One region of the Kineococcus rhizosphaerae genome, then DNA from elsewhere that is predicted to be linked to it. Evidence: riboswitches for the same ligand, from Rfam matches in the RefSeq annotation. Region 1 holds a riboswitch; the other holds the start of a gene.
What was found. Region 1 has a riboswitch for S-adenosylmethionine ahead of CLV37_RS21120 (O-acetylhomoserine aminocarboxypropyltransferase/cysteine synthase family protein). Riboswitches for the same ligand answer to the same signal wherever they lie in the genome.

Region 1 (9,542 bases):
CGACCCCGCCTGAGATGCGGATCGTCGAGGAGGGCCGCGCCCCGGGAGCCGCCGCACTGGTGCTCCCCGGGCGCGGCTACGACGCCGACCAGCCGGTGCTGCGGGCCGTGCGCGACGAGCTGGTCGCCGCCGGGCACCGGGTGCTGTCGGTGTTCTGGACCGAGGAACCCCCCACGCACGCGCAGGTGCCGGCGGTGGTGCGGTTCCTGCTGGACGACCTGCGCCCGTGCCTGCTCGTGGCGAAGTCCCTGACCACGCTGGCCCTGCCGGTGGCCGCCGACCGCGGGCTGCCGGGGATCTGGATCACCCCGCTGCTCGACGAGCCCGACGTGGGCCTGGCCGCCGCCCGCTCGAACCCGCGCACGCTGCTGGTCGGGGGCACCGCGGACCCGACGTGGAACCGGGTGCTGGCCCACGAGAGCGATCGCGAGGTGCTGGAGTTCGAGGGAGCGGACCACGCCCTCGAACGGGACGGCGTGGTCGAGACCCTGCGTGCCCGCGTGCGGGAGTTCCTGCTCTAGAACTCGAAGAGGTTGCCGCGCAGCCCGTTCCCGCCGTACCCCGAGCGCAGCACCCCGCGTCGGCGCAGGATGGGGACCAGGTCGTCGAGGAACCGGTGCAGCGTCACGGGGTGCAGGTCGCCGGACAGCAGGAAACCGTCGTTGTCCGCGTCCTCGCCGAACTCCTCGACGAGGTCGGCGAACTCCTGCGCCGTCCCGACCAGGCCGGTGCGGTCGGGCAGCCGACCCTTGCGGGCCTTGCGCGCCAGGAGTTCGCGCAGCGGCGCGTCCGGGGTGTCGCCGCGCAGGGCGCCGATGGTGCCCAGGGACACGTGGTCGCCGAACACCGCCGGGTCCAGCGGCCGGTCCAGCGGCAACCGCGTGAGGTCGGTCTCCAGATCGCTGGACCAGTGCAGCGCGACCTCGTGCAGGACCTCGTCGGAGGGGTGCCGGGACGCCTCGACGATCCGGTCGGCCTCCTGCGGGCTGCTCACGAGTTCGGGTTTGACGACGAACAGGACGCGCAGGTCGGCGGGTTTGCGGCCGGCCGCGGCGGCGGCGTCGAGCACCTTCGCCCGGTACGCGCGGACCTTCGCGACCTCCAGCGGCGCGAGGGCGAGCTGCACGTCCGAGCGCGACCCGGCGAAGGCCAGTCCACGGGCCGATCCCCCGGGGGAGACGAGGACCGGGTCACCGGCGGAGAACGGCAGCGCGTTGAGCGGGCCGTCGAGGCGGAAGTGCTCACCGCGGTGCGAGAAGGCGTCGATGCGGGTGCCGTCGGCGAACCGTCCCGTCACGGGGTCGGCGACGAGCGCCTCGGGGTCCCAGCTGTGCCAGAGCCGGCGGACGACGTCGATCCACTCCTCGGCCCGGTCGTAGGCCACGTCGTGCGCGACGGGTTCCAGGCCCACGTGCCGGGCGCTGCCGACGTCGGTGACGAGGTTGATCCCGAACCGGTTGCCGGACAGGTGCTGCAGCGTCGCGGCCTGCCGCGCGGCGAGGTACGGCGGGGTGATGCCGGCGTTGACCGTGGGGACGATCCCGACGTGCTGCGTGGCGGCGAACAGGTAGGGGGCCAGCAGCAGCGGGTCGTGCTTGGGACCGCCGTACGCCGCGCGGACCCGCAGGTCCAGGGTCTGCGGGTTCCCCAGCGAGATCGCGTCCTCGATCACGACCAGGTCGAGACCGGCCCGTTCGAGGTCGCGCACGGCGTGCGCGTACAGGTCCGGTCGCGTCCAGTCGTCGTTCCACGCCTGGTGGTCGCGACCCCAGCCCTGGGGGCCGAAACCGCGGGAGAAGAAGTACCCGAAGTGCTGCAGGCGTCCCATCAGGCCACCGCCCCCTGCTCGCTCCGGTGGGGTGCGCGCGAGGCGACGAGGGCCTGCTCGAGGTCGGCGAGCAGGTCGGCCGGTTCCTCCAGGCCGATCGACAAGCGCAGCAACCCCGGCCAGATGCCGGCGGCGAGCCGCTCGGGCTCCGTGCGGTGCGCGTGGGTCGTGCTGGCCGGGTGGATCACCAGCGACCGGACGTCGCCGACGTGGGTCATCCGGGTGAACAGTTCCACGGCGTCGACGAACCGCTGCGCCGCAGCGCGGCCGCCCTCCAGGGTCACCGAGAACACGGCACCGGCCCCGCGGGGCAGCAGCCGCCGGGCGACGTCGTGCGAGGGATGGTCGTCGAGGGCGGCGTGGTCGACGCTGACGACCTCGGGCCGCGCGCGCAGCCAGCGGGCCAGCTGCTCGGCCGTCTGCGTCTGGCGGGCCACGCGCAGCGACAGGGTCTCCAGCCCCTGCTGGACCAGGAACGCGTTGAACGGTGAGATCGTCGGGCCCAGGCGGGAGGCGACGACACCGCGGGTGTGCTCGACGTAGGCCCGCTGCGGGCCGTACCGCTGCACCCAGCTGACGCCCGCCAGCACGTTCGCGGGCTCGGTGAGGTGGCCGAACCCGGACCAGTCGAACCCGTCGCCGGTGACGATCGCGCCGCCCAGGGCGGCGCCGTGGCCGGCGAGGAACTTGCTGGCCGAGTGCACGACGACGTCGGCGCCGTGCTCCAGGGGCCGCAGCAGGTACGGGGTGGCGAAGGTGTTGTCCACGACGAGCGGGACGCCGTGCCGGTGCGCGACGGCCGCCACCGCGGGCAGGTCGAGCACGGTGTCCTTCGGGTTGGCGATCGACTCGGCGAAGAAGGCGCGGGTGGTCGGCCGGACGAGGCGTTCCCAGTCGGCGCTCTCCTCGACGAAGTCGACCTCGATGCCGAGCCGGCCGAAGTTGTCGAGGAAGAGCCCGCGCGAGCCCTCGTACAGGTCGGCGGCGGCCAGCAGGTGGTCCCCCGCCCCCAGGATCCCGAGCAGCGCCACCGTGATCGCGGCCTGGCCGGTGCCGACGAGGATCGCGTCGGTGCCGCCCTCCAGGACGGCGAGGCGGCGTTCGACGGCGGCCGACGTGGGGTTGCCGATGCGCGTGTAGACGTACCCGTCGTCCTCGCCGGCGAACCGGGCACGGGCGTGCTCGAAGTCGTCGAAGACGAACCCGGCGGTCAGGTGCACGGGCGTGACCCGCGCCCCGGTGACCGGGTCGGGTTCGGCGCCGGCGTGGACCTGCTGGGTGGCGAAGCTGTGGCGGTTGCGGACGTGCGTCATCGACGGGCCTTCCGGTGCAGTGACGGGGTGGGAGCGCGGGCGTTCAGGCCCGACAGCTCATCCCGGCGCTGCGCAGGAGGTCGACGACGAGACGGCGCGTCAACGGTTCGATCGGCACTGCGTTCCCTCTCCCATCGGTCCTGGCGGGAGCACCGACCCGGGTGGGCGGTTGCTGCGGCGTCGACGAGCCAGGTCTCTCGGCCGCTCTGGATGGCTCTTCCAGTGGACGGCACCGCAGCCATCGCTGTCAAGCGCTTCACACGATCTGCCGGCGGGTAGCGTGCGGCGTCGTGATCCTCACGGCCATGGTCTTCTACCCCGGCGGCGAACACCTCACGAGCTGGCGGCTGCCGGGGGGCCGCCCCGCCGACTACGTGACGTTCGAGTACTACGAGCACTTCGCCCGCACCGCCGAGCGCGCGGGTTTCGCAGCGCTGTTCTACGCCGACGAGCTGTACGTGTGGGACCGGTTCGCCTCCGGCGTCGAGCACGTCGCCAACGTCCGTCCCGAACCCTTCGGCCTGCTCGGGGCGCTGACCCGCAGCACCGAGCGGATCGGGCTGGTGGCGACCGTCTCGACCACGTACAACGAGCCGTTCCACACCGCGCGCCAGGTGGGGTCCCTGGACTTCCTCAGTTCCGGGCGGGCCGGGTGGAACCTCGTGACGTCGGCCAGCGACGAGGAGGCCCGCAACTTCGGGCTGGAGCGCAACCTCGACCACGCCGCGCGCTACCGCCGCGGGGCGGAGTTCGTGGAGGTCGTCACGGGGCTGTGGGACAGCTGGGACGACGGCGCGATCCGCCCCGACGTCGCCTCCGGTCGCTACGCCGACCCCGCCGGACTGCACGTGCTCGGTCACGAGGGCGAGTTCTTCCGCGTCCGCGGTCCGCTGAACCTGCCCCGCCCGCCCCAGGGCCGACCCGTCCTGTTCCAGGCGGGCTCGTCGGAGGACGGGCGGGCCCTGGCGGGCAGGTACGCCGAGGCCGTCTTCGTGCCCGGTTCCGCTCCGCTGCCCGGCGCGCAGCGGCTCTACGAGGACTACAAGCAGCGCGCGGTCGCGAACGGCCGCGCCCGCGAGCACCTCCTCGTCCTGCCGGCCCTGTCGCCCGTGCTGGGTGAGACGCCGGCCCGCGCTCTGGAGAAGCTCGAGGAGATCGAGGCGCTCACCCCCGACCGGCTCAGCCTCGACTGGCTCTCGCACCACCTGGGCGTCGACCTGTCCGACCGGCCGCTCGACGAGCGCTTCGAGTTCGACTTCACCGGCGGCTCCAACCAGGTGCAGACGGTGTTCGAGGGCGTCCGCAAGCTCATGGACCGCGAACGGTTCACCCTGCGCGAGCTGTACCGGACGATGCTGCGCCGCCGGTTCCTGCCCGGGACCCCCGAGCAGGTCGCGGACTGGATGACCGAACGGTTCACCCACGGCGCCGCCGACGGTTTCACCCTCGCGTTCTCCTCGTTGCCGGCGGGGCTGGAGGAGTTCGCCGAGACGGTGGTGCCGCTGCTCGTCGCCCGCGGGGTGCTGGCCGCGGAACTGCCCGCCGCGACGCTGCGCGAGAACCTCGGACTGCCGGTGCCGCCCAGCCGCTACCGCTGAACCGGGACGACCCCGGAGGTCCCCCCGGCCGCGACCTCGACGCGGTTGCGGCCCGCGGCCTTCGCGGCGTACAGGGCCGCGTCCGCGCGCCCGACGAGCGCCGTGACCGACTCGGCGCCGTCCCACTGCGCCACCCCCGCCGAGAACGTCTGCCCCAGCGGGGTGGCGCCGAGCAGCGCCCGCACGAGGTCCGCGGCGGCGCCGGCGCCGAGCCCGGTCGTGGCCACCAGGAACTCCTCCCCGCCCCAGCGGGCCAGGAACGCGGGCGAGTCCTCGAGCCGCTCCGTCCACGCCCGGGCCGCCTGCACGAGCAGCTCGTCCCCGGCCGGGTGGCCGAAGGAGTCGTTGAACCGCTTGAAGTGGTCCAGGTCGAGGATCGCGACGGCCAGCGGGACGCCGTCGAGGGCGCAGCGGTCGACGAGGCGGCCCAGTTCGGCGTCACCGCTGCGCCGGTTCGCGATCCCCGTGAGCCCGTCCGTGCGGGCCAGCGCGGTGAGCTGCTGCGCCTGCGTCTGGACCTGCTTGAGCAGCCCGTTCATGCGCAGCACCACGAGCAGGAACAGCGCGATGGAGCTCGCCCCGACCGACCACGGCTCCACCTCCCAGCCCAGGGCGCTCTGCAGGAGCAGGGTTCCCGGCGACAGCAGGCTCGCGCACGTCAGGGCCACCAGGCGGACCCGGGTGAAGGTCGCCGCGCTCGGGGCCGCGTCGGCCAGGCCGCGCATCGAGGGGTGCAGGGCCGCGGCCGCGAGCGCCGCGTAGGACCAGGACCAGCCGAGGTTCAGCAGGCCGCCGTGGTAGGTCCCGCTGAGGCTGACGACCTGGTAGGCGCTGTCGCTGGCGAGCATGAGGACGATGCCGACGGCGAGCCAGCGGAAGGACGGCGAGCGGCGGCCCGCGGTGGTCAGCAGCCGGGCGACGACGGCGAGCAGCAGGACGTCCCCGACGGGGTAGCTGGTGGCCACGACCCGGTTGAACACCGGGACGGTGCTGTCGGCCAGCGACGGCTGCATGAGGAAGACCCAGCTCAGCAGGCCCGCCCCGACGGTGACGATGGCGCTGTCGACGACCCCGTCGCGGTCGCCGCCCGCGGTGCGGCGGCGGGCGAGGAGCAGCAGCCCGGCCGCCAGCAGCGGGTAGGCGGCGAGGTAGAAGACGTCGGCCACGGACGGGAACGGGCTGACGTGCAGGACGTGGTCGAGCACGTTGTAGGTGATGTCGCCGAGGACCCAGGCGAGGACGCCGGCGGCCAGCAGCCACCAGGCGCCGGCGGCGCGGGGCCGGTTGCGGCGCACGCCGACGGCGATGAGGGCGGCGAACGCCAGGCCCAGGAGGGAGTTCAGGACCGCGCGCGCCGGGCCGTTGGGCAGCGCCACGTAGGCGGGCACGACGACGGCCGCCACCACCAGGTGGACCCGGTAGGCCCGGGCGCCGTCGTGTCGAAGAGCCATGTCCGGGGTGTCGTCACCGCCCACCCCGGACCTGACGGTCCCCCGCTCGTTCGGGCTAGTTCACAGTTCGGCCAGCCGCGGGACCACGGCGTTCCCGAACCGCTGCACGCTGCCGGGTTCGAAGTAGCCGCGGAACCCGCCGTGGACGTGGGTGACGCCGAGCGCGGCCCACGCCCGGCACTTCTCGACGAAGCCGTCGAGGTCGTCGGGGTCGGCGATGTCCATGACGGTCTTCTCGATGGTGTCGTAGTCGCGGCCGAGGTCCTCGCAGTGCTGCTTGAGCACGTCGAGCTTGCGCCCGACGTCGTCGCCGCCGAAGAGGTTGCAGGCGTCGCCGTACTGGGCGACGAGGCGCAGGGTCTTCTTCTCCCCGCCACCGCCGATGAGGATCGGCGGGTGCGGGCGGCGCAGCACCTGCGGGCTGTTGAGGGTGCGGCCGAGGGTGTAGTGCCGCCCGGTGAAGGGTTCCTCGGACTCCGACCACATCTGCTGCACGATCTGCAGCGTCTCCTCGAGCCGCTCGAACCGCTCGGCCGTGGGCGGGAACGGCAGGCCGAGCCCGGTGGCCTCCTGCTCGAACCAGGCCGCGCCGATGCCCAGCCAGGCCCGGCCGCCGGACAGGACGTCGAGGGTGGTGACCAGCTTGGCCAGGACACCCGGTTCGCGGTAGGTCACGGCGGTGACCCAGGCGAGGAGTTCGACGCGTTCGGTGCGCGCGGCGAGGAAGCCCAGGGTCGTGTAGGCCTCGAGCATGGCGCGCTCGGCGTCGCCGATGGGCGGGATCTGCCAGAGGTGGTCCATGACGCTGACGCTGCGGAAGCCGGACTCCTCGGCCTCCCCGACGACGCGGATCAGGTCCTCGCGCAAGGTGGCGGGGCCGCCGGGGTTGGTGAAGTCCGAGACGTGCAAGCCGATGTGCACAAGGTCCTCCGGGAGGTGTGCGGTCCAGGTCAGCGGCAACCTACGCCCGTGGCTCAGCGCAGGCGCACCCGGATCGGGCCCTTGGCCGTGGAGGGGTCGACGACCTTCCCGCCCTGGGTGATCTCGGCCTCCCCCGCCGCGACGAGCCGGCGGGCGGCCGAGCGGGCGGGTTCCATCAGCTCGCGCCAGTCCTCGCCCCCGACGGCGCGCGCGACCTCGCTGGGGCAGACCGTCTTCGACGCCCCGCGCTGGGTGAGCAGCCGGCGCAGCGTGTCCTCCAGGTCGGCGTCGACGCCGGCCGAGCTCTTGGCCCGGCGCCGGCAGGCGTCGGAGCAGTACCTGACCTGGTCCCAGTCCCGTTCCCACTTCTTGCGCCAGGTGATGGTGCGTCCGCAGACCGCGCAGTCCTTGGTCGGCAGCTCCCCGCGGGTCCGCTGTGCAGGCACGTCGCTCCTCCCCTGCGTCGGTCCGTCCGGCGGTCACCGTGCCACGCCGACGGTGCGCCGGCGACCGGAGAGCGCTAGGTTGAGCCCAGTAAGTTGCACTTTCAACGACCGAGAGGCAGGTTCCCCGTGAGCGACGTCAAGCTCGCCATCGTCTACTACTCCGCCACCGGCACCGTGCGGGCCATGGCCGAGCGCCTGGCCGCCACCGCGGAGGCGGCCGGCGCCGAGGTGCGGCTGCGCCAGGTCGAGCGTCAGGCCACCGGCGGCGAGAAGGCGGCCACGGACGAGCAGGCCGCCGAGGCCGAGGCGGCGAAGGGCGCCCCCGGCGTCAGCGCCGACGACGTCGTGTGGGCCGACGCCGTCCTGTTCGGCTCCCCCACCCGCTACGGCAACATCGCCGGGCAGCTGAAGATCTTCATCGACTCCCTCGGCCCGCAGTGGGCGCAGGGCCAGCTGGCCGACAAGGTGTACGCGGGGTTCACCTCCTCCCAGACCGCCCACGGCGGCCAGGAGACCACCCTCCTCGCGCTCTACAACACGATCTACCACTTCGGTGGGATCATCGTGCCCCCCGGCTACACCGACGGCTCGAAGTTCGTCGACGGCAACCCCTACGGCGTCAGCCACGTCACCGGCGGCGGCAACGACATCCCCCTGGGCGACGTCGAGTTCACCGCCCTGGACCACATGGTCCAGCGCGTCATCGGCATCGCCGGCAAGCTCAAGGGCTGAGGCACCGGCCGAGCACCGCTCTCAGGCGCACGGCGTGGACCCCTCCCCGTCGTGCGCCCGGGACGCCTCGACGAGCCACAACCCGTGGTGCTGGACCAGCGTGTAGTCGAGGGACCAGGAGGTGCAGGTCTCGTCGGGTCGTCCCGCCGGTCCCTGGCCGGGGTCCTGCTCGCTGGTGAACGTCAGCCAGACGACGACCCGGTCACCGACCTGCTGGGCCGAACCGACCTCGAACCCGGAATCCTGAGAGCTGGCGACCTGGTCGGCGAACTCCTCGGCGGTCTCGTCCTTGACGGTCTGGGCGACGGCCGTGGGGAAGTCGCCCACGTTGACGGCGCGGAAGTACACGCCCAGCGTCGCGAGCGCCTGCTGGACGGGGTCGGTGGGCAGGGCGTCGGCGGCGACGGGGTTGCCGTCGAGGTCGATGGTGGCGGTGCAGTCCTGGTAGGTCGTGGGCTCGGGGTCCTCGCCCCAGGCCTCGACGAGGGGTTGCGCGGTGCCGCTGGAGACGGCCAGGCGGCCGCCCTGCTCGCCGTCGGGCACGGCGTCGAAGACGCCGACGACTCCCCCGTCGGCGCGGATCACCGGGCCCCCGCTGTCGCCGTGGGTGGCCGCCGCGTCGAGCTCGAGCAGGTCGTGCCGGGCGATGCCCTCGATGACGGCCTTGCGCCCCAGCGCGTTCACGGTGCCGGTGTGCAGCGTGATGGGGTCCCCCTCGGGGTACCCGATGGTCGCCACGGCGTCCCCGACGCGCGGTTCGGTGCCCGAGAACGCGAGCACGGCCCCCGACAGCGGCGTCGCGGTGCGCACGAGCGCCACGTCGGTCTCCTCGTCGATGCCGACGACGGTGCCCGCGGTGGCCTGCGTGCCCTGGATGACCTCGACGACCTGGCCGCCGGAGACGACGTGCGCCGCGGTGACGAGGAGCGTGTCGGAGATCGCGAACCCCGAGCCCACCGCGGCCCCGTCGCAGCCGGTGACCTCCAGGCGCACGACGCCGGACTTCACGTCCTCGAAGGCGGACTGCAGCGTGGCGACCTGCGGGGTGGGCGTCGCGACGGCCGTGGCGCTCGCGGTACCGGTCGCAGGACTCGCGGGGGTCGCGGTCGTGGTGACGGTCACCGTCGCCGGGGCGGCCGGGGTGCGCCCGAACGAGCACCCCGTCACCAGCAGGAGGATCGGGACCGCCCACGCCGCACCGCGTCTCATGCGCGGATGCTAGCGGGGGCAGCGGCGCCAGACGTGGGGGTTCA
Region 2 (9,542 bases), on a different contig from region 1:
GGTGACCCACCCGACCTCCCCGAACTCGTTCCACCACCGAAAGGCCCGCACCGTGAGCACCCTGGAACGGCTGCCGATCCCCGGGACCGCCGACGACCTGCGCCTGGAGACCCCCGGCGGCCCCGTCCACGAATCCGTCCTCGACGCCGTCGGCTCCAGCCCGCTGGTCCGGCTGCGGCGCACCGCGGCCCACCTGAGCGCCGCCGTCTACGTCAAGCTCGAGCAGAACAACCCCGGCGGCAGCGTGAAGGACCGCGCCGCGCTGTGGATGGTCCGTCGTGCCGAAGCCGACGGGTCGTTGCGCCCCGGCGGGACCATCGTCGAGGGGACGTCCGGCAACACCGGCGTGGGGCTGGCCGTCGTCGGTGCCCAGCTCGGCTACTCCGTCGTGGTGGTCGTCCCCGACAAGACCAGCCGGGAGAAGATCGCGGTCCTGCGCGCCTACGGCGCCGAGGTCGTCGTGGTCCCCGGCGGGGTCCCGCGCCACGACCCCCGCCACGTGCACGCGACGGCCGTCCGGCTCGCCGAGGAGATCCCCGGGGGGTGGCTCGCGAACCAGTACGACAACCCGGCGAACCCCGCCGCGCACCGCGAGACGACGGGGCCGGAGATCTGGGCCCAGACGGGTGGGCGGATCACGACCTTCGTCGCGGGGATCGGCACCGGCGGCACGGTCTCGGGCACGGGCGAGCACCTCAAGGCCGTCAGCGGTGGGCGGGTCCGGGTCGTGGGCGTCGACCCGCAGAGTTCCACCTACTCCGGCGGCGACGGCAGCCCGTGGGCCGTGGAGTCCATCGGGCACTACCTGCACCCCGACACCGTCGAGGACGTGTGGCCGGAGTCGTACCACCCCGAGGTGCTGGACGAGATCGTGACGTTCTCCGACCGCGACGCCCTGCTGACCGGCCGTCGGCTGGCCCGGGAGGAGGGGCTGCTCGTCGGCGGGTCGGCCGCGGCCGCCGTCTCGGTGGCCCTGCGCGAGGCCGAGGGTCTCGGACCGCAGGACGTGGTCGTGGTCCTGCTGCCCGACTCCGGTCGTTCGTACCTGTCCAAGAACTTCGACGACGACTGGCTGCGTGGCAGCGGTTTCCTGGAGGAAGGGGTGGAGCACCCGGTCCGGGCCCTGCTCCCCGACGGGGCGCTGGACGCTCCGGGACCGATCGCCCTGCGCGCCGACCTCACCGTGCGCGAGGCGATCGAGCAGGCCCTCGCCGAGGGGGCGCTCGGCCGCACCCCGCTGGCCGTCGTGCTGCCCCGCCAGGGAGCCAGCCGTCCCCACGCGCTCGGCGACGTCCTGGGCGCCACCACCCTCGCCGGGCTGCGCGGCCTGGTCCGCGACCACCCCGAGGTCGCCGGGGTCGCGCTGCGCGAGGTGGCCGACCCGCCGTTGCCGCAGGTCGGCGTCGGCCAGGACGTCGACGAGGCGTGGCAGGCGCTGGGCGCGGCCCCCGCGGCGTGGGTCCTGGTGGACGGCCGGGTCGCCGGCTGGGTCCGTCGTGCCCGCCTCGAGCAGTTCCGCACCCCCGAGGTCCCTGCGTGAGGACGGGCACCCGGTCCCGTCGCGCCCTGGTGGCCGACACGCTGGGTGGTGCGCTCGCGGCCCCGGGGCAGGCGCCGCTGCGCGTGCTGGACGCCGGCGGCGGCGACGGCCGGGACGCCGTCGAGCTGGCCCGCCTCGGACACGACGTCACCGTGCTGGACTCCTCGGGGCGGGCGCTGGCCGCGGCCCAGGAGCGGGCCGCCGAAGCCGGGGTGGCGCACCTGGTCCGCACCGTCGACGCCGACCTCGACGACGTCGCCGCGCTGGCCGCCATCACCCACCACCGGGCCGGCGGGTCGGGGTCGTTCGACCTCGTCCTGTGCCACGACGTCCTGCCCGCGCGGGGGACCCTCGCGCAGGTCGTGGCGGACGTCGCGGCGCTGACGTCGTCCGTGCACGCCGGGGGAGCGATCTCCCTGCTCGCACCCGTCGGTGCGCCCGCCGCCCCGGGGCTGTTGCGGCTCGACCGCGACCTCGTGCGGGGGGCGCTGCTGGCCAGCGGGTGCGACCTGCTGGACGTCGGTGGCGACGTCGTGGACGAGGTGACCGGGGTGTCGCACTGGCACCTGGTGGCGCGCCGGCGCGGGGACTGAACCCGCCCGGAAACCGTCCGGGCACGGGGCCGGGGGATCGTCACGACGATCCCCCGGCCCTTCGTCGTCCCCGTGGGGCTTACCGTAGGGGGCCTCGACGGGAGCGCACGCGCGACGGCCCGCCCACCGCAGGGTGGACGGGCCGTCGCGCACGGGCCGCTCAGTCGGTCTTGGGCAACCCGGGCGGGTTGATCTCGGACGTCTTCACGGCCTCGTCGGCGAGGTTCCAGCGTTCGAGGGTCTTGCCGTAGGCGCCGCTGGAGATGAGGTGGTTCAGCGCGTCGGCGAGGGCCTGGACGAGCCCGTTGTCCTTCTTCGTCGTCGCCGCGATGTCGGCGACGATGGTGCCGCCGCCGGGGACGGTTCCGACGATCTTCGTGTCACCGGAGACCAGCGCGTGGTAGGCGGCGGTCGGGTTCGGCCCGAAGTTCGCGACGATGCGGCCCGACTTCAGCGCCAGGTAGGTGTCGGAGGCCTGCTGGTAGTACTGGATCGTGGCCTCCTTCTCGCCGGCGGCCTTGAGCTGCTCGTTCCAGTTCAGCAGGACCTTCTCCTGGTTGGTGCCCGAACCGACCGAGACGGTCAGCCCCGCGATGTCCTTGGGCTCCTCGATCGAGGTGATCGTGGAGTCCTTCGCGACCTCCCAGGCGAGGGTGTCGACGCGGTAGGACGCGAAGTCGTACTTCTCCTTGCGCTCCTCGGTGACGGTGATGTTCGAGAACCCGACGTCGTACTGGCCGGAGTCCATCGACAGGAACAGGTTCTCCCAGCTGGTGGCCTGGATGTCGGGCTCGAGGCCCAGGACACCGGCCACGAGGAGGGCGATGTCGGGTTCGATCCCGATGACGGTCTTGTCGTCGTCGGCCTTGAAGCTCAGCGGCGGGGCGCCGTTGCCGGTGGTGCCGATGACGAGCGTCCCGCGGTCCTTGATCGCCTGGGGGACCTTGGCGGCGATCTCCGGCACGGCCTCGACGGTGATGCGGCCCTTCTGGGCCGGGCTGGTGTCGACCGCGGTGCCGCCGGAGGCGCTGGAGGTGGACGCGGGAGCGGTCGCCGGGTCGGTCCCGTCGCCGCAGGCGGCCAGGACGAGCGGGGTCGCGGCCAGCGACAGGAGCCAGGTTCGACGGCTGATCAAGGGGTTCTCCTCGGGTTTGCGGACCTGCCTCGTGGCAGGCCGACAGGGCGGTCCGGCGTTCGCGCCGGACCGGGGTGGGGCTGGGTGGTTCAGAGGACCTTCGCGAGGAACGAGCGGGTGCGCTCGTGCCGCGGGTGGTCGAAGACCTCGGTGGGGGTCCCTTCCTCGAGGACGACGCCTTCGTGCATGAACAGCACGCGGTCGGCGACCTCCCGGGCGAAGCCGATCTCGTGGGTGACGACCACCATGGTCGTGCCGGACGCGGCGAGGTCGCGGATGACGTCCAGCACCTCACCGACGAGTTCGGGGTCCAGCGCCGACGTCGGTTCGTCGAACAGGACCAGGGAGGGCTTGAGAGCGAGCGCACGGGCGATGGCCACGCGCTGCTGCTGGCCGCCGGACAGGCGGCGCGGGTACTCGCCGGACTTGTCGGCCAGGCCCACGCGCTCGAGCAGTGCGCGCGCCTCGGCCTCGACCTCGGACCGCTTGCGCCGCTGCGCCGAGACGGGGGCCTCGACGACGTTCTCCAGGACCGTCAGGTGCGGGAACAGGTTGAAGTGCTGGAAGACGAACCCGATGTTCGACCGCTGGCGCAGCACCTCGCGCTCGTGCAGCTCGCGCAGGTGGTTTCCGGCGCGCTTGTAGCCGATGAGCTCACCGTTGACCTCGACGACGCCCGCGTCGACCTTCTCGAGGTGGTTGATGGTGCGCAGCAGCGTGGACTTGCCCGAGCCGGAGGCGCCGAGCACGACGGTGACGGTGCCGGCGGCCACCGACAGGTCGACGCCGCGCAGGACCTCGAGCGCGCCGAAGCGCTTGTGGACGCCCTCGAGCCTGACGACGGTACCGGACGCCGGACGGTTCAGGGTCGGCGTGCTCATCGGGAGACCCCCGGGCGACGGGTGCGGGCGGCCCGCACGGTGCGGACGAGCTTCAGCAGCGGGAGCTCGGTCTGGTTCCGGTCGCTGCCGCGGCCGTAGTAGCGCTCGACGAACCACTGCGCGATGGACAGCACGGTGGTGAGGACGAAGTACCAGATCGCGGCCACGAGGAGCAACGGGATGACCCGGCCGGTGCGGTTGTACACGACCTGCACCTGGTAGAAGAGCTCGGGCAGCGCCATGATGTAGACGACCGACGTGCCCTTGAGCAGACCGATGATCTCGTTGCCGGTGGTGGGGACGATGATCCGCAGGGCCTGCGGGAGCTGGATGCGCCAGAACTGCCGGAACTGGGGGATCCCCAGCGCGGCCGCCGCCTCGCGCTGACCCGGGTCGATCGCCAGGAACCCGGAACGGACGATCTCCGCGAAGTAGGCGGCCTGGTGCAGGCCCAGGCCGAGGAACGCGGCGGTGAGCGGAGCGATGAGGTTCTGGGTCGAGAAGGTCCAGAACTGCGGCCCGAAGGGGACCCCGAACCCGATGTTCTTGTAGAGGATCGCCAGGTTGAACCAGAACAGGAGCTGCAGGATCAGCGGGACCGAGCGGAAGACGCTGATGTAGGCGAAGCTGACACCCTGCAGCAGGGGGTTCTTCGACATCCGCATGAGCGCCAGCACCGTGCCCAGCACGAGACCGATGGCCGTGCCGACGATGGTCAGCTTCACGGTCAGCCACATCGATTCCAGGATCGTGGCGGAGAACAGGAACTCACCGACCGTGGGCCACTCCCACGCGGGGTTCGTCACGAGGGCGTTGACGGCCATCGCCGCGACCACCGCGACGACCGCCGTCGCGACCCACCGCCACGGGTGGCGTGCGGGCAGGACCTTGACAGCCCCCGCGGGTTCCTCGGTCGCCAGCGAGCGGCTGGGGGCGGTGCCGGTGCGAGTCGTCTCGCTCATCGACGGTCTCCTGGGAGTTCGGACAGGGCGGTGGGCACGGAGCGGGGCGTGGGGGGCGCAGAGGTCCCGGCCCGCAGCAGGTCCGCGGCGAGCCGGTCGGCCCGCCGGAAGAGCTCGGCGTTCGTGCCCGGCCGGGCGAACGCCGCGGCGGCGCCCTCGCCCGAGACCCAGGCCCCCGTGGCGAAGCGGCGCGGGTGCGGGGACCCGTCGTCGCGGACCAGCCGGCCCCGGCCGTCCACGACGAGCCGGCCGTTCGACAGCCGGGTCTCACCGTCGAGGACCTGGTGGGCCCGCACGTCGCCGCGTTCGCGCAGCCGCGTCAGCAGCACGTCAGAGGTGCGCTCCAGGTCCGGGACGGGCAACCGCGCCTCGACGAGGCCCTGCGCCCGCACCTCGTGGGGCCCGCTGTCCGAGCTGGCGGTGAACGAGCCCGCCCCGGGGTCGGCGACGACGTTCAGCCCGGCCCCGAGGAACCGCAGCAGTCCGGCGCGGGCCAGGGCGGACAGCTGCCGCAACCGCTGCGGCGGCGGCCCGCTGGCGACGTAGCTGAAGAACCCGTGCCACCAGCCGTCGACGTCCAGGGCCGAGGACCGGGCGTTGAGCCGCCCGGCGGCGTGCAGACCGGCGGTCACGACGTAGGCGGACAGCAGGGCCGCGACGACCGCGGCGTCGGGGGAGTGGCGCGCATCGGCCCGCCGGGTCCGGTCGTCCTCGAGGTGCTGCAGGACGCGCTCGTGGACCTCGTCCCCGGACGTCCCCCACCACCCGTCCAGCGGCCGGTCCAGCTCGGCGGCGTCGAAGCGGTCGGCGGGGTCGGGGACGGAGCGTTCGACGAGGTCGTCGACCTCGGCCGAGCCCCAGGCCGCGCGGGAGAACCGGGCGTCGAACTCGGCCGCGGCCAGCGCGGTGCGTCCGGGGTGGCTGCGGAACAGCTCGCGGTAGTGGGCCCCGGCCAGTTCCTTGACGATCAGCGGCCACAGGTCCGCCCGCAGGTCCAGCGGGGCGTCCCCGTGCAGGTCCGCGACGGTCTGCGCCGAGTAGTGGCGCGGCAGCCCGAGGTCCTTCGGGGTCTCGTAACCGATCTTCGAGCGGTACGGGACGCCGCGTCGCGAGCCGACGTGCAGCCGCGGTTCCCGGCCGCTGGGGTGGTAGTCCAGGGAGCCGTCCGGGCGTTCCGTGAACCGCCCGCCGCGGCCCTCGGTCAGGCGCACCACGAGGTCGACGAAGGCCAGGCCCATGCCGACCACGACGACGTCCGAGCCCGGGCGCAGGACGTCGAGGTCCTGGTCGCCGGTGTAGCCCGGGCGCACGTAGGCCAGGCCGTGGGTGCGGGCGAACGTCGCGATGCGCCGTTCGCGGGGACCGGGCCGGACGTCGAGGTGCCCCTGGACGAGCAGCACCGCGTCGACCGTCAGGGTCTCCTCCTGCCCGGCCAGGTGCAGCACCTGACGGCCGTCGCGGGGGTCGTCGGTCAGGTCCAGGACGGTCCGGGCGTGCCGGTGGACCCGCACCCCCGCGGGCAGCCCGGCCAGCGTGCGGGCCCACGCGTCGGCGAAGTACCCGCTGGCGAGGCGGCGCGAGGTGAAGGACCCGGGTTCGTGGCGCAGCACCTCCTCGCGCAGCAGGTCGTCACCGGCGGCGGCCGCGTCGTGCACGAGGTCGGCGCGGTTCTCGTGGACCCACCCGGCCAGCGACGGGCCGCGCAGCACGGGTTCGGCCAGGCCGGTGACGGACTCGTCGGGCAGGACGCTGATGTCCGCGGCCCGCGAGTTCATCCACAGCAACGGGTCCTGGGCCTGGCGCCACACCCGGCCGGCGCCGGAGTCGTACGGGTCCACCACGTGGACGTCGAGGACGGACCCGTCGTCGGCCGCGGCGTGCTGGGCGCCGAGACGCTGCAGGAGGACGAGGGTCCGCGGACCGGCACCGACGACGCCGAGGGAACGGGACGGTGATGGGGACGGGGGAGTGCGTGACAAGGGGGTGCTCCGGAGGTCCGCGCCGACACCGGCGCAGGGGACGTCCGCGGGCGGGGCCGCGACGGACGGGGGTCAGACCCCCGCACAGACCGCCGAGCTCAGACGACCCAGGTCGACGTGGCGCCGGCGGACCAGCAGGCTCCCGGGTGCGGTGCGGGCACTCATCTCGCGACTCCCATCGGTCCTGGCGGAAGCACCCTCGCCCGACGGGTCGGGGGGTTGCTGCGACGTCGACGAGCCAGGTCTCTCGGTCGCTCTGGATGGACGGTTCGAAACTATCCCACCGGAGCGGGTTTCTCCAAGCGCCGGACCGCCCGCACGGACCGTCCCGGGTGGTGAAGCGCTTCCATGCCGGCTGTCGGGCGGACCCACCGCGGGAGGTGGTTCCCTGGCCGGGGTGGCACCCTGGACCGAGAGCTCCCGAACCCCCGGAGGAACCGCATGACCGTCGTCGAGGACACCCGTCGGTGGAGCTTCGCCGCCGACGCCGAACCCCGCGTGCACGTCGTCCACGAGAACCCGGAGTGGTTCCCGCCCTTCGAGGCGGCCCTGCGCGCCGCCGGCGTCCCGTTCCAGGAGGTGCTGCTCACCGACGGTTCCCTCGACCTGGACGCTGAACCGGCCCCGGGCGTCTACTGGTCGCGCCTGAGCGCGTCCGCGCACACCCGGGGCAACGCCCGCACCAAGGAGTACACGCGCGCCGTGGTCGCCTGGCTGGAGGGGTGGGGGCGGCGTGTCGTGGGTGGGTCCCGTGTGGTGGAGCTCGAAGTGAGCAAGGTTGCGCAGCACGCCCTGCTGCGCCGCAACGGGTTCGACGTCCCCCGCACGCTCGCCGTGTTCGGCCGCGACGACCTGTCGACGCGTGCCCGTGAGCTCGAGGCGCCGTTCATCACCAAGCACAACCAGGGTGGCAAGGGCCTGGGCGTCCGGCGCTTCGACACGCACGACGAGTTCGACGCGTACGTCGCCTCGCCGGACTTCGAGGAACCGGCCGACGGGATCACCCTGCTGCAGGAGTACCTGCGCTCGGCCCAGCCGTTCATCACGCGCGCCGAGTTCGTCGGGGGCCGCTTCGTCTACGCGGTGCGCGTCGACACCTCCGCGGGGAGCTTCGAACTGTGCCCCGCCGACGCCTGCGAGGTCCCGACCTCCGGGCAGACGCTCGAGGCGTGCGTCGTCGACTCGCCGCAAGGGTTGTTCTCGCTGCGCGAGGAGATCACCGCGGACACCCCGCTCGTGAAGCGGTACGAGGACCTGCTGCGCGGGGCCGGCATCGAGATCGCCGGGATCGAGTTCCTGGAGACCGCCGACGGGCGCACGGTGACGTACGACGTCAACACGAACACGAACTACAACCCCGCCGTCGAGGCCGTCGCGCCGCGGTCGGGTCCCGGGGAGATCGCGGCGTACCTCGGCGCGCTCCTGCGCACCGAGACCTCGCACCGCCCCTGACGCCCACCGCCCCCGAATCCCGCCGAAGGCACACCTCGCGCCCTGAACTGCTGGTGATCAGGGCGCGAGGTGTGCCTTCGGCGCGGGGGAGCAGCCGGTAACGCGGTCAGCGGCGGGTGAGGGGCGCCCGCAGGCCGAGGTGCTCGCGCAGGGTGTCCCCGACGTACTCGATCGGGTAGGCGCCGCGGTCTTGCAGCGCCGGGACGAGCTGGTCGACGATGTCGTCCAGCCCGCTCGGGACCAGGTACGGCGTGATGTTGAAACCGTTGCTGGCGCCCGAACGCACCCAGAAGGTGAGTTCGTCGGCCAGCTGCGAGGCGGTCCCCGCGAAACCGCGCTCGGAGGAGTGGTGCAGGACCAGTTCGCGCAGCGAGAACTTGTTCTCCTCGGCGACCGCCCGCCACTGCTGCGCCAGGCTCCGCGCGTTCGCGCCCGCGCGGTGGGCCCCGCGCGTCCCGTCGATGTCCTCGATGACCGGGTCGTGCGCCGGCAGCGGACCGTCGGGGTCGTAGCCGGACAGGTCCTCGCCCCACACCTGGCCCACGAGGGACAGCGCGGTGGCGGGGGTGACCTGCTGCTCGAGGACCCAGCGGGCCTTCTCCTCGACCTCGGCCTCGGTGTCGGCCACGACGATCTGCGTCCCCGGCAGGATGAGCACGTCCCCCTCGGGGCGGCCGGCCGCGACGGTCCGGCGCCGGATGTCGTCGGCGAAGGCGAGCGCGTCGGCGTGGTCGGTGCCGTGCCGGGAGAAGATCACGTCCGCGGTGCGGGTGGCGAAGTCGCGGCCCGCGGGGGAGTCTCCGGCCTGGAACAGGACGGGGTGCTGCTGCGCGCTGCGCGGCACGGTCGGGGTGAACTCGACGTCGAAGAACCGGTCGTCGGAGGCGACCGCGTCGAAACCGTCGCCGTTCCAGCTGTCCCACACGCGCTTGGCCAGGTTCACGAAGCGTTCGGCGCGTTCGTACCGGTCCGCGTGGTCGAGGTACCCACCGCGGCGGAA

Region 2: linked by a shared signal. The riboswitch ahead of CLV37_RS22190 (FAD/NAD(P)-binding protein) and the one ahead of CLV37_RS21120 (O-acetylhomoserine aminocarboxypropyltransferase/cysteine synthase family protein) in region 1 are both predicted to bind S-adenosylmethionine.

What each region holds. Positions count from the first base shown of each region.
Region 1 covers NZ_PVZF01000012.1:145,702-155,243, reverse strand. The annotation lists gene CLV37_RS21135 (antibiotic biosynthesis monooxygenase family protein) at 1-13, shown strand, start outside; gene CLV37_RS21130 (alpha/beta hydrolase) at 15-521, shown strand; gene CLV37_RS21125 (LLM class flavin-dependent oxidoreductase) at 518-1,828, opposite strand; gene CLV37_RS21120 (O-acetylhomoserine aminocarboxypropyltransferase/cysteine synthase family protein) at 1,828-3,141, opposite strand; SAM riboswitch class I at 3,270-3,358, opposite strand; gene CLV37_RS21115 (NtaA/DmoA family FMN-dependent monooxygenase) at 3,432-4,739, shown strand; gene CLV37_RS21110 (GGDEF domain-containing protein) at 4,730-6,190, opposite strand; gene CLV37_RS21105 (LLM class F420-dependent oxidoreductase) at 6,251-7,111, opposite strand; gene CLV37_RS21100 (DUF2256 and DUF3253 domain-containing protein) at 7,165-7,557, opposite strand; gene CLV37_RS21095 (NAD(P)H-dependent oxidoreductase) at 7,684-8,289, shown strand; gene CLV37_RS21090 (S1C family serine protease) at 8,311-9,498, opposite strand.
Region 2 covers NZ_PVZF01000014.1:3,156-12,697, reverse strand. The annotation lists gene CLV37_RS22215 (PLP-dependent cysteine synthase family protein) at 98-1,540, shown strand; gene CLV37_RS22210 (methyltransferase domain-containing protein) at 1,537-2,133, shown strand; gene CLV37_RS22205 (ABC transporter substrate-binding protein) at 2,294-3,268, opposite strand; gene CLV37_RS22200 (amino acid ABC transporter ATP-binding protein) at 3,358-4,149, opposite strand; gene CLV37_RS22195 (amino acid ABC transporter permease) at 4,146-5,111, opposite strand; gene CLV37_RS22190 (FAD/NAD(P)-binding protein) at 5,108-7,090, opposite strand; SAM riboswitch class I at 7,263-7,357, opposite strand; gene CLV37_RS22185 (ATP-grasp domain-containing protein) at 7,532-8,542, shown strand; gene CLV37_RS22180 (NtaA/DmoA family FMN-dependent monooxygenase) at 8,649-9,542, opposite strand, start outside.